Regions from separate parts of the Kribbella sp. NPDC059898 genome, predicted to be linked through region 3. Evidence: riboswitches for the same ligand, from Rfam matches in the RefSeq annotation. Region 3 holds a riboswitch; each other region holds the start of a gene.
What was found. Region 3 has a riboswitch for cobalamin ahead of cobN (cobaltochelatase subunit CobN). Riboswitches for the same ligand answer to the same signal wherever they lie in the genome.

Region 1: another riboswitch for cobalamin. It lies ahead of ACFV9C_RS06045 (CbtB-domain containing protein); the one in region 3 lies ahead of cobN (cobaltochelatase subunit CobN).
Region 2: another riboswitch for cobalamin. It lies ahead of ACFV9C_RS04950 (ABC transporter substrate-binding protein); the one in region 3 lies ahead of cobN (cobaltochelatase subunit CobN).

Annotation. Positions count from the first base shown of each region.
Region 1 covers NZ_JBHWKR010000002.1:101,460-105,840, reverse strand. Annotated here, with positions in the region: gene ACFV9C_RS06060 (metal ABC transporter ATP-binding protein) at 1-139, shown strand, start outside; gene ACFV9C_RS06055 (metal ABC transporter permease) at 136-957, shown strand; gene ACFV9C_RS06050 (methylenetetrahydrofolate reductase) at 954-1,874, shown strand; adenosylcobalamin (AdoCbl) riboswitch at 1,909-1,997, shown strand; gene ACFV9C_RS06045 (CbtB-domain containing protein) at 2,047-2,253, shown strand; gene ACFV9C_RS06040 (CbtA family protein) at 2,255-3,055, shown strand; gene ACFV9C_RS06035 ((2Fe-2S)-binding protein) at 3,052-3,729, shown strand; gene ACFV9C_RS06030 (DUF222 domain-containing protein) at 3,811-4,381, shown strand, end outside.
Region 2 covers NZ_JBHWKR010000001.1:1,004,249-1,008,629, reverse strand. Annotated here, with positions in the region: gene ACFV9C_RS04955 (FecCD family ABC transporter permease) at 1-475, opposite strand, end outside; gene ACFV9C_RS04950 (ABC transporter substrate-binding protein) at 472-1,488, opposite strand; cobalamin riboswitch at 1,515-1,699, opposite strand; gene ACFV9C_RS04945 (hypothetical protein) at 1,708-2,670, opposite strand; gene ACFV9C_RS04940 (MFS transporter) at 2,684-3,970, opposite strand; gene ACFV9C_RS04935 (hypothetical protein) at 4,158-4,381, shown strand, end outside.
Region 3 covers NZ_JBHWKR010000006.1:289,340-293,720, forward strand. Annotated here, with positions in the region: gene ACFV9C_RS21260 (cobalamin biosynthesis protein) at 1-796, shown strand, start outside; gene ACFV9C_RS21265 (phosphoglycerate mutase family protein) at 787-1,467, shown strand; gene ACFV9C_RS21270 (DUF3500 domain-containing protein) at 1,458-2,426, shown strand; cobalamin riboswitch at 2,415-2,541, shown strand; gene cobN (cobaltochelatase subunit CobN) at 2,575-4,381, shown strand, end outside.

The sequences.
Region 1 (4,381 bases), on a different contig from region 3:
CGGTACGCCGGACGAGGTGCTGACCACCGAGGTACTGAGCGAGCTGTACGACGCGCGGGTCGAGGTGATCCGGCACAACGGGCGGATCCTGGTCGCGGGCATCCCCGAGCAGCAGCACGAACCGGTCGGTGCCCGATGATCTTCGACTTCTCCGGGTACGCCGAACTGCTGCCGCTGCTGCGGAACTCGATCATCGCCTGCGTCGTGCTCGGCGTCGTCGGCGGGCTGATCGGGGTGTTCGTGATGATGCGCGACATGGCGTTCGCGGTGCACGGCGTCAGCGAGCTGTCGTTCGCCGGCGCGGCGGCCGGCCTGCTGTTCGGCGCCGGCGTGGTCACCGGCGCGCTCGCCGGATCGCTGGTCGCGGCGCTGCTGATCGGCGTACTGGGCGCGCGGGCGCGGGACCGGAACTCGGTGACCGCCGTACTGATGCCGTTCGGTCTCGGGCTCGGCATCCTGTGCCTCGGGCTGTACCACGGGCGGGCGGCGAACAAGTTCGGCCTGCTGACCGGGCAGATCGTGGCGATCGACACCCCGCAGATCACGTCGCTGATCGGGATCTCGGTGCTGGTCGTGGCCGGACTGGTGCTGGTGTGGAGACCGTTGCTCTTCGCAAGCACCGACGCCGACGTCGCGGCCGCGCGGGGCGTTCCGGTCGGCGTACTGTCGATCGTCTTCATGATCCTGCTCGGCCTCGCGGTCGCGGTCTCGGTGCAGATCGTCGGGGCGCTGCTCGTCCTCTCGCTGCTCGTCACCCCGGCCGCCGCGGCGCTCCGGGTCTCGTCGTCGCCGATCGTCGTACCGCTGCTCAGCGTCGCCTTCGCGGTCACCGCGGCGGTCGGCGGAATCCTCTTGTCCGCGGGCAGTTCGGTGCCGATCAGCCCGTACATCACGACGATCTCGTTCCTCGTCTACCTCGCGTGCCGGCTGGTGTCCTCCTTTAAGCTGGCTCGGTGAACGATCTGTCGGCGTTGCTGGGGAGTGGGCGCGGTACTGAGTTGTTGCTGTACGGGATGACGCCGCCCCGCCGGTCGATCGCCCCGGACGCGCTCGAACGCTTCACCGCGGTGACGAGGACGCGGCTCGAGCAGCTCGACATCGACGCGCTGATCCTCTACGACATCGACGACGAGGCGGAGCGGATACCGGAGGAGCGGCCGTTCCCGTTCAGCCCGACGATGGACCCGGCGGACTTCCTCGCCGACCAGCTGTCCTGGTGGGACCGGCCGACGATCGTGTACCGCTCGGTCGGCAAGTACACCGCGGCCGAGCTGGACTCCTGGGTACGGCGTCCCTCGGACCAGCTCGGCACCGTGATGGTCGGCGCCCCGACCAGCGCGGCCGAGGTACGAACGACGCTGCCGGCCGCGTACGACCTGTGGCAGCGCTCCGGGTCGGCCCTGCCGCTCGGCGGCGTGACGATCCCGGAACGGCACTCGTCCCGCCTCGACGAGCACGAGCGGCTGCTCCGGAAGCAGCGCAGCGGTTGCTCGTTCTTCGTGACGCAGATCATCTACGACGTCGGCGCCGCGATGGACCTGGCGTCGGACTATCTGTACCTGTGCCGCGCCGAGAACGTCGAGCCGGTGCCGATCGTGTTCACGCTGTCGATCTGCGGCTCGGTGAAGACGCTGGAGTTCCTTGCCTGGCTCGGTGTCCGGGTGCCGCGGTGGCTCCGTAACGAGCTGGTGCATTCCGGCGACCCGGTCGCGGACTCGTACGCGCACTGCGTCGGGATCGCCCGTACTTTGTCGACGTACTGCCGGGACCGTGGGATCCCGTTCGGGTTCAACGTCGAGAGCGTCTCGACCCGGCGGATCGAGAACGACGCCAGTGTCGAGCTGGTCAAGGAGCTGCGCACGTTCGTCGGTTGACTGGCCGGGGGTGAGGTCCGTACCCTCCCAGACAGTGACGGCGCAAGGAAGCCGATGGGAATTCGGCACGGTCGCGCCACTGTGAGCCGGACACGTCCGGTAAGTCAGATACTTCGCCGTCACGACGCTCCACTGGTAGCGGGACGCACGATCCCCTGAAGGAGGCTCTCACGTGAGTAATCTGTCTGCGTCGACGACGACGGTTGTTCTTCCGGTGTCGAAGGCCGTGCTGTGGCTGGTCGGTACGGCGTTCCTGGCGTTCCTGGCGTACTACTTCATCGGCGTCGACCAGGGCGCGTACTCGATCTTCGGCAAGGACATGCACATCCACGAGTTCGTGCACGACGCGCGGCACTTCCTCGGCTTCCCCTGCCACTGAGGTGGAGCGCAAACTGATCCTCCGCGGCCTGCTGGCCGGCGGAGCGGGCGGTCTGGTCGCGTTCGGTTTCGCACGAATCTTCGCCGAACCGCAGATCCAGGCCGCGATCGACTACGAAGCCGGCCGCGACGCCGCCCACGAGCCGTCCGGGCCAGACCTGTTCAGCCGGACACTCCAGGCGAACGCCGGGTTGGGCGTCGGCATGATCCTGTTCGGGATCGCGATGGGTGCCGTGTTCGCGGTCGCGTACACGATCTGCCTCGGCCGCGTCGGCAACCTCCGCCCGCGCACGCTCGCGATGCTGGTCGCGGTGGGCGGTTTCCTCGGGTTCTACTTCGTACTCTTCCTGAAGTACCCCGCGAACCCACCCGCGATCGGCCACGAGGAGACCATCCAGACCCGCGCCAACCTGTACCTGGCGATGGTCGTCTGCTCACTCCTCTTCCTGATCGGTGCCGTTGCCCTGGGCAAGCTCCTGCGCCCCCGCTTCGGCAACTGGAACGCGACCCTCCTGGCGCTGGCGGCGTACGTCGTACTGATCGGCGTCGTGATGGCCGTCCTGCCATCACTCGGCCACCTCGCCGCGAACGTGCAGGAGTACGGCCGGCACGCGACCGAGACCCCGCTGCCGCTGACCGACTCCCACGGGACGATCGTCTACCCAGGCTTCGACGTGGACCGCCTGTACGCGTTCCGCCTGTACTCCGTCGGCGCACAGGTCCTGCTCTGGGGCGTGATCGGCGCGGTCTTCGGCCCACTTGCCGACCGCCTGCTCCGCACTCCCGTCCAGGTCGCGGTGTGACACTCCTCGACCGGATCGCCGCCCTGGGCCCGTTCTTCGCCGTCGAACAGCACGTGGACCCGACGCCGGATCCGCCCTGGCGCCGGCTCGTGGAGATTGTTGACGATCCTGCGATCCTGGCGGATCGCATCGCCCAGACACGGGCCTACCTAGGCGCCGCGAGCGGCCAGGACCCGACGGCGATCGAAGTACGCGTCGCCGCCTCGGTGACCCATCTGGGCCTGGTCGCCCGCCTGATCTCCCCAGCTCTTGCTGCCGTCGTACTCGAGGACCGCGTCCCGACCCTCGCCCTCGACCAACTCCACTGGCAACCCGTCCTCGGCGGCGCCTTCCCCCTCTCCCTACCCCCGATCCCGCCGGCCGGCGGAGACCTGCACCACGAACTCTTCGACGGCCCACTGCCCACGATCGCCCAGGCTTTCGACCTCTCGGACCACATCCTGGTAGGCAACGTCGCCTCAGCCGTCAACGGCGCCGCCACCGCTCTGTCAAACGCCGCCCCCACCCTCGCCACCCGCTCCCGTGCCGTCGCCACTGCCCTGCTGGACGTCCCACCCCTTCGCGGCGCCCACACCTCCAACCCTTTCCGCCGCCGCAGCTGCTGCCTCATCTACCGCGCCGCTCCCGATCGCGACGGCCCTCTCTGCGGCGATTGCGTCCTCAACAAGTCATAAATCTGTGGATAACTAATTCCCTTGAAAATAAGGGGTTCCCGGCTTTGAAAACTGTCCGGCCCGCCAGCTACAGTCATCGGCATGGACATTCTCGGCGGACGCACAGTGGTTGCTCTAGGCAACCACGAGGTGCTGCCTGCCCTGGACAAGGTCCGTACCCAGATCACCCGCCTGCGATCCGTCGAGTTGCAACTCATCGCCCGCTCCGAGACCGACGGCCTCGCCCAGGAGCTCGGTGCCCGCGACACCGTCGAACTCCTCACCGTCCGCCACCGCCGTGACCGTGCCGAGGTCTGGCGCGACGTCCGCCTGGCCCGCGCGCTGCCCAAGTACCAGGCCGTGAACGACGCCCTCACCGGCGGCATCGAGTCGGCCGACGGCACCGTCCATCAGATGCAGATCGGCCACGCGGCCGCGATCATCACCGAACTCGAACGCGTCCGTGACCGCGTCCCGACCGAAACCCTGGACGTCACCGAGCAGCAACTGGTCGGCCTCGTCCCCACCCACACCCCCCAAGAACTCCGCACCGCCGCCAAACACCTCTGCGACCGGATCGACGCCGACGGCCCCGAACCCGAAGAACACAAGGCCTATCAGCGCGAGTCGTTGACGTTGAGCACCGCCGAGAACGGCGTGAAGTTCCGCGGCT
Region 2 (4,381 bases), on a different contig from region 3:
TCGCCGCCGACGTGATCGAGCCGAGCAGCGCGGAGATCGCCGCACCGGCCAGCGCGAGCTTCACGGGCGTCGTACCGCCGACCGCGCCGACCAGATAGACAGCCACCGTGGCCACCAGCGCCCCGCCCATCGCGAACCAGACGTACCCGGTCAGGCTGTGGATGCCGAACAGGCCGATCGCCGCCACGACCGCGACCGCGGCACCGGCGTTCACGCCGAGGATCCCGGGGTCGGCCAACGGGTTCCGGGTGACGCCCTGCATCACCGCGCCGGACAGCCCGAGCGCGGCGCCGACCAGCACGCCTGCGACGGTCCGCGGCAACCGCAGGTACCGGACCACGCGGTCGCCGTCGCTGCCGCTGAAGTCCGCCAGCGCCCGGTACACAGCGCCGGGCCCGATCCAGCGGTCGCCGACGCACAAGGACAGCACGACGACGACCGCCAGCACCGCGACCAGACCGGCCGCGCGCTTCACTTGACCAGGTCGGGGTGCAGGATGTGGCCGAGGTTCTCGGTGGTGTAGGCGCCGCGGACGCCGGCGGAATGGTTCGCGAACAGCCACGGCACGACGTGCTGGGAACGCACTGCCTTCAGGTTCGCGAACGCCGGATTGGCGAGGATCTTCCGAACGCCCGGCTGCGAGGCCGCGGGTGTCAGCGACGCGTCGCAGCACCCGCTGATCAGCACGTAGTCGGGGTCCCGCTTGATGAACTCCTCGACGCTGATCTTCACGTTCCGCTTCGAGGTCAGGTCGGCGAACGCGTTCACGCCGCCCGCCTGCCGGATCAGCACCGTACCGAAGTCCGGACCGCCGGACACGGTCATCCCGCCGCCTTCCAGGCCCGGGCGGACGATCGCCACCGTCGGGCGCGGCGCATCCTTCACGGCGGCCGCGACCGCGGCGATCCGCTTCTGCTGGTCGGCGATCACCTGCTCGGCGCGGTCCTCGACGCCGAACAGCCGGCCGAGGTCGCGCAGGTCGGCGTACACGTTGTCCATCGAGACCGTCGCCGGGTCGATCGCCTCGTCGCCGTTGCCGTCCGCGGTCGGGCAGAGCGGGCTGAAGATCCAAGTCTGTACGCCGAGGTCGGCGAGGCTCTTGCGGCTGCCGAAACTCGCGTCGCTCCCGACGGCGCTGAACACGTCGTTGAACCCGGACAGTACGAAGTCCGGGTGCAGGCTGAGCAGTTCCTCGCGGCTCGGCAGGTTCTTGAAGTACTTCGCCTTCGACTGCGCGGCGGCGTACTCCGGCAGCACCTGGGAGTCGAGGTACGCCGTACCGACCAGGCGGTCCGAGATACCCAGCGCGTGGGCCAGCTCGATCGCGGGCTGGTACGCCGCGAACACCCGCTTCGGCGGCCCGTCGACGGACACGTCGATCCCGCAGTTCTTCACCGTGGTGGCCCCGGGACTCTCCGCGGCGGACGGCGCGCAGCCGGCCAGCAGGGTCAAGGACAGGGCGACAGCAAGCACACGTACGACGGCCATGAGTGGACCGCTCCTCCAGCACCTCGTGGACGGGTCAGCGCCGTGGCCGGTCTCCTGGCTGACGGGTACCACGTCCACCGGTCTGACCTTCCCAGCCGCACGCGGCCAGTGGTCCCCTTACGGGTACGACAGGTGCACATCCCGATCACAGTGGCGAGGGCCGCGCCGGTACTTCACCGGCTTCCCGAACACCACGGCGCGGTCACCATAGCACCCGGGTCAGTGCGTGTAGAGCGACGAAAGGGCGAGCGCGAACTGGGTCATCAGGTCCGGGTTGACCGCGCGGGCCGGCAGCGGGACCAGGTCGACCAGCTTGTCGTCGCCGACCCGGATCGTGGTCCGGCCGGTCGCGGTGTCGATGTACCCCTCGTCGCCGAGCGGGATCGACTGCGAGGTGGAGGCGTTCCGGAGCGGGGCCATCAACGCCTTCGCGTCCGGCTCCCGGCGGACCGAGGAGTACAGCACGCGGGTGGCGGTGATCCAGCCGCACACCGGGTCGCCGACGAGGGTCTCGCCGTCGCGGCGGGCCGTCGCCGGTACGCCCAGCACCTGCTCGGCCGCGTCCGATCCGCGATCGCACTCCGGCCGGGTGATCTCGAGCGCGGGCGCCTGCAGCCCCGGCGCCTGCCGGGCGACCTCCTGCCCGAGGACGACGTACTTCGCGAGCGTGGCCTGCGGACCGGAGAGCTTGTACAGCCGGCCGTCGAGCAGGAACACCAGGAACTGGCTCGTCCCGTACCCGCCGTCGCCGACGTTCGCGGTCACGGCCGGCTCCCGCCCGTGCGCGGCGTACGTCTTCCGCGCCGCCGCCAGCGTCGCGGCGGTTGCCTGCAGCACCGAGACCCCGATCCGCAGCACCGGGCCGTCCGGCGCGGTACTCAGGCTCAGCTGGCAGACGTCGTACGACGGGATGTCGATCTCGGCCGGCGGGTTCTGGCGCACGATCTTCACCACCGGCACGGCCAGCGTGGTCCGGACCAACGTCTCGTCGATCGAGGTGCACAGCGTCTCGACAGGCGTCGCCGACGCGGTCGGTGACGGCGTGTCCGAGGGCGTCGCGGACGGGGTGTCGAACCCGCTCACCGACACCAGCGGCGGCACACTCGGCGCGGTCTCCTGCCCATGACCCCCACACCCCGCAAGCAGTACGACGGCCAGCCCGGCGGCGATCAGGGTACGCATGATGACTGAGACTCTAACCGGCGGCGCGGAGTTGCCTTTCGCGGACGGCGTGTTCGTCGGTGCGGGCGTCGTACCGCCAGAACTCGCGCAGCCAGACCGAGGTCGCGAGCACGCCGGCGACGCACAGGACGCCGCCGCTGACGATCGCGGTCCGGACCGTGGTGAGGTCGGCGACCAGGCCGGAGCGGGCCTGACCGCCGAGCGGGCCGAGCGAGTACCCGAGCATCTCGATCCCGGCCAGCCGGCCGCGCATCTCGTCCGGGATGGTCTGGTTCCAGATCACCGAGCGGAACAGCACCGACACCATGTCGCAGGCGCCGGCCAGCGCGAAGAACCCGATCGCGAACCAGATGTTCGGCGCCAGCCCGGCGATCCCGACCGCGGCGCCCCAGCCCATCGTCGCGAGCACGACGGCCCGCCCCTGGTGGTGGACGTGTTTCGCCCAGCCGCTGGTGAGCGAGGCACACATCGCCCCGATCGCCTCCGCGCTGTACAGCAGCCCGAGCAGCCTCGGCTCCTTCAGTACGTCGGTCGCGAACGCCGGGAACAGCACGATCGGCATCGCCAGGAACATCCCGACCATGTCCACCAGGTACGTCGCCAGCAGGTCCTTGCGGCGGAACGCGTACACGATCCCGCCGCCGATCGCCCGCAGACTCGGCGCCGTGGTGTGCTCCTTCGACCGGTACGACCCGAGCCGGGCGTACAGCAGCGTCGCGAACACGATCCCGGCCAGCTCGACCGAGAACGCCCAGGTCACGCCCACGGATCCGACCAGTACGCCGCCCAGCGCCGGGCCGGCGAGCTGCCCGATCTGCGAGGTCAGCGAGCTCAACGCGACCGCGGCCGGGATCTCCTCGTGCTTCACCACCCGCGGCAGCAGGGCCTCCCGGCTCGGGCGCTGCAGGGAGGAGGCGACCGCGTTCAGCGCGCCGCAGACGTAGATCAGCCAGACCTGCGGATGCGCGAGCAGCGTGTTCGTCACCATCAGCGCGGAGATCACGACCTGCGCGATCCCGGTGCCGACCAGCAGTTTCCGGCGTTCCACGTGGTCCGCGAGCGCACCGCCGTACAGGCCGAAGACCACCAGCGGGGCGATCGTCACCAGGCCCATCGCGCCGACCGCGAAGTTCGAGCCGGTGAGTTGGTACAGCTGGTACGGCAGCGCGACGTACCCGACCATGCCGCCGAGGAAGAAGACCGAGCCGGCGACCAGCAGGACGCGGAAATCGCGGGAACCACGCCACGGGGTCAGATCGACACGCAACCGGGCCAGCCGCGAGCGAAGACTTGCTGCCACCGGAACATGGTGACAGGTCCGACCGCCCCAGACGAACCTGATTAACCGCCAGCCTTTCCACCACCGTCGAAAGGGCCCGGGTGCGACCCGCAGCCGTCCTAGCGTGACAACCGATTGGTTGCCCACGGCGTCAATCTCGGCGGCCGGGAAAGATCCCGGCCATCCTCGGGAATCGGAGAACAACCGCATGATCTCGATCAAGTCGGTCGGCACCCGCCTGCTCGCCGGCCTCGCCGTCGGTGCGGCGGCCGGTGCCACCCTGCTTGTTCCGTCGGCCGCGCACGCCGCCCCCGCGTCGCAGACGGCTGCCACCGCTGTCACCGCCACCACACCGTCGGGAGGGCTGCTGCGCCCGGGCCAGTACCTGAAGCCCGGCCAGTACCTCCGCTCGCTCAACAAGGTCTACACGCT
Region 3 (4,381 bases):
CGACTCACGCATCAACGGAGCGGCCTACACGGCGATCCTCGTAGGTAGCACCGCAGTCCTGGGTCTCGCGGTCGAGCGACTCACCCGCACGCATCCGCTCCTCCACACCGCGGCAACCGCCGCCGCCACCTGGACCGTCCTCGGCGCCCGCAGCCTCGAACGCGAAGCCGAAACCATGGCGACCCTGCTGGAGGAGAAGGACATCCCCGGCGCCCGCGACCGCCTCAGCCACCTCTGCGCGCGCGACGCGACGGACCTGGAGGCCGACGAGCTGGCCCGCGCCACGGTGGAATCGATCGCCGAGAACACGTCGGACGCGTGCGTGGCGCCGCTGCTGTGGGGCGGGATCGTCGGCGTGCCGGGGCTGCTCGCGTACCGCGCGGCGAACACGTTGGACGCGATGGTCGGGTACCACTCGCCCAAGTACGAGAACTTCGGGTGGGCGGCGGCGCGGCTGGACGACGTACTCAACCTCCTGCCTGCCCGGGCATGCGCCCTGCTGACCGGCCTCATGTCCGGGCGCCCCGCAGAAACCGTCCGCGTCTGGCGGCGAGACGCTCCCAAACACCCGAGCCCGAACGCCGGCCCGGTCGAGGCGGCCTTCGCCGGAGCCCTCGGCCTGACGCTGGGCGGCACCAACGACTACGGAACGTACGTCGAGAACCGCGGCACGCTCGGCGACGGCCCGCCTCCCGCCGTCCCCGACATCCGCCGCACAGCACACCTCGCCAGACGAGTCGGCCTGGCAGCCACCGCCGTCGCAGCCTTCATGTCCTGGAGGAAGAGATGGGTCTGAGCCATCGGCCGTTGCGGATCGTGCTGGTTCGGCACGGCGAGTCCGAGGCGAACCTCGACAAGACTGTGTACGAGCGCACCCCGGACCACGCGGTGCCGTTGACCGCGGTGGGGCATGAACAGGCGGCCAAGACGGGGCGGGAGCTGCGGGAGCTGTTCGAGAACGAGCCTGCGCGTGTGTACGTGTCGCCGTACCTGCGGACGCGGCAGACGCTGGAGTCGCTCGGGCTGGACGACCTGATCGGCGTACCGCGGGAGGAACCGCGCCTGCGGGAGCAGGACTGGGCCAACCTGCAGGACACCGAGGACATCGAGCAGCAGGAGCAGCTGCGGAACTCGTTCGGGCATTTCTTCTACCGGTTCACGCACGGTGAGTCCGGCGCCGACGTGTATGACCGGGTCTCCACGTTTCTCGAGACGATGCACCGCGACTTCGAGAGTGCGGACGCGCCGAAGAACGTGCTGCTGGTGTCGCACGGTCTCACCATGCGGCTGTTTTGCATGCGCTGGTTCCACTGGTCGGTGCGGTTCTTCGAGTCGCTGCGGAACCCAGCCAACGCGGGAACACGCGTCCTGCTGCGCCAGCCCGATTTCCGGTACAAGCTGGACCGGCCGTTCGAACAATGGACCACGTACGAACCCACGGAACAGGAGCGATCGGCATGGTTGTAGAGCAGACGCGGGACGCCGTACTGGATCTCCTGGCGAGCCTGTCGCCCGCACAGCTCGACAAGATCAAGGCACCGTTCGACACACCCGACCACAAGGAGTGGACGTACCTGCCTGGTGATCGGGCCGGGCTGCCGCTGTCGGAGCTCACATCGGCTCAGCAGTTGCTGGCCAAGCGCCTGGTCGAGCTTGGCTGCAGTGAACGCGGTGCAGCCGACTCCTGGGCCGTGTTGGACGCAGAGGTCATCCTGCGCGGCATCCCGGCGCTGCCGGCGTCAGGAGACTGGGAGGGCTCGGTTCTTGGCGGTCGGTTCTTCCTACGGATCCTCGGCGACCCGGCTGGCACCGGCCCGTGGGCCTGGCGCCTCAACGGGCACCACCTGGCACTGCATGTGGCTGTTATCGACGGGGCGATCGCGTTCACCCCACAGTTCATCGGGTCGAACCCGGCACAGGTACTGACCGGTCCTGAGACCGGACGGCGGTTCCTGGTCGCAGAGCAGGACCTGGGCTTCGAGCTGCTGCACGCACTGGAGCCTGGCCAGCTAGAGGTAGCCCTGGTCTCTCCTGACGCCCCCGACGACCTCCTGACCCGTCACGACCCGGTCGCTGACGCGTCGCTCCTGCACCGCGGCCTGCCGTACGGCGACATGGACGAACGGCAACGCCAGCTCCTGAGCTTGCTGATCGGCCAGTACGTCGGCCGCGCCGCCGGGCCGATCGGCCTGCAGACGTGGCAGGACATCACCGAGAACGGCATCGAGCACCTGACGTTCGCGTGGGCCGGCGAGACGACTCCCGGCATTGGCCACCGCCACTACTACTCGATCGCCGGGCCGACGTTCCTCGCGGAGTACGACAACACCCAGGACAACGCGAACCACATCCACTCGGTGTGGCGTGATCTTCGCAACGACTGGGGCACCGACCTGCTGGCTGCCCACTACGCGATGCACAGATAGAGTCAGCAGCGTCAACCGACGGCATCAGCAGGAACCCGGTGTGAATCCGGGACGGTCCCGCCACTGTGACCCGCGTAGGGGGAGTCAGGAACTGCCGCCGTCGTACCTGTAGCTGGGGCGTGGATACCCCGGGAAGGACTGTGCTGTCGTGGCTGCGAATCTTCTGCTGCTGTCTACTGCTGATACCGACCTGCTGGCCGCAGCGGAGGCAGGTGCGGGCTGGGCGGTGGCCAATCCGGCGCGGCTCGCCCCCGAAGCCCTGGCCCCGCTGCTCGACGACGCAGCCGTCGTTGTCGTGCGGCTGCTCGGTGGGCGCCGCGCATGGGAGGAAGGGCTGGACGCCGTACTGGCCTCTGGGAAGCCTGCTGTCGTCGTGAGTGGTGAGGCGGCGCCGGATGCCGAGCTGATGTCGCTGTCGACCGTGCCGGCCGGTGCGGTCACCGAGGCGCTCGCCTACCTGCGCGAGGGCGGCGCGGACAACCTCCGCAACCTGGCCGGGTTCCTGCGCGACACCCTGCTGCTGACCGGCGACGAGTTCGAGCCGCCGCGCGCGCTCCCGGCGTACGGCGTTCGTGGGACGTACGTCGAGGACGACCGGCCCGTCGTCGGGATCGTCTACTACCGCGCGCACGAGATCTCCGGGAACACCGCGTTCGTCGACGCCCTGGCCAGGGCGGTCGCGGACGCCGGGGCGCAGCCGTTGCCGGTGTACTGCGGGACGCTGCGCGGACTCGACCCGACGAGCGACGAGAACGCGGGGCTGTTCGACCTGCTCCGGAAGTGCGACGTACTCGTGACGACGCTGCTTGCCGCAGGCGGATCGGTCGCGGCGGACGCGAGTGCCGGCGGGGCGGACGACGCCTGGGACGCGGGTGCGCTCGCGTCGCTCGACATCCCGTTGATCCAGGGGCTGGCGCTGACCTCGACCCGTGAGCAGTGGCTGGACAGCGACGCGGCGGTGAGTCCGCTGGACGCGGCGACGCAGGTCGCGATCCCGGAGTTCGACGGGCGGCTGATCTCGGTGCCGTTCTCGTTCAAGTCGTACGATGCCGACGGGCTCGCGCGGTACGCGCCGGACCCGGAGCGGTGCGCGCGGCTCGCGGGGATCGCGGTCGCGCACGCCCGCCTGCGGCACGTGCCGCCGGCCGAGAAGCGGCTCGCGCTGGTGCTCTCGTCGTACCCGACGAAGCATGCGCGGATCGGGAACGCGGTCGGTCTCGACACCCCGGCGTCGGCGGTCGTGCTGCTCGGCGAGCTGGCGGCGGCCGGGTACGACCTCGGCGGGCTCGACCTGAGCGAGCTGCAGGGCGCGGACGGCGCCGACGGGCTGATCCACCGGCTGATCGCCGCGGGTGGGCACGACGCCGACTGGCTGACCGACGAGCAGCTCGAGAACGCGGTCGCGAAGGTGCCGCTGCCGACGTACGCGCAGTGGTTCGGGCGTACGCCGGAATCGTTGCAGGCGGCAATGATCGGGGCGTGGGGCGCGGCCCCCGGCGAGCTGTACGTCGACCGCTCGGGCGCCGAGCCCGCGATCGCGCTGGCCGCGTTGCGGTTCGGGAACGTGGTGCTGATGATCCAGCCGCCGCGCGGGTTCGGGGAGAACCCGGTGGCGATCTACCACGACCCGGACATGGCGCCGTCGCACCACTACCTGGCGGCGTACCGGTGGCTGGAGGCGGCTCCGGAGCAGGGTGGTTTCGGGGCGCACGCCGTCGTACACCTGGGCAAGCACGGGACGCTGGAATGGCTGCCGGGCAAGGGGATCGGGATGGCGGCCGGCTGCGCGCCGGACGCCGTTCTCGGGAACCTTCCGATGGTGTACCCGTTCATCGTCAACGACCCCGGCGAGGGCACGCAGGCGAAGCGGCGGGCGCACGCGACGGTCGTCGACCACCTGGTGCCGCCGATGGCACGGGCCGAGACGTACGGCGACATGGCGAAGCTCGAGTACC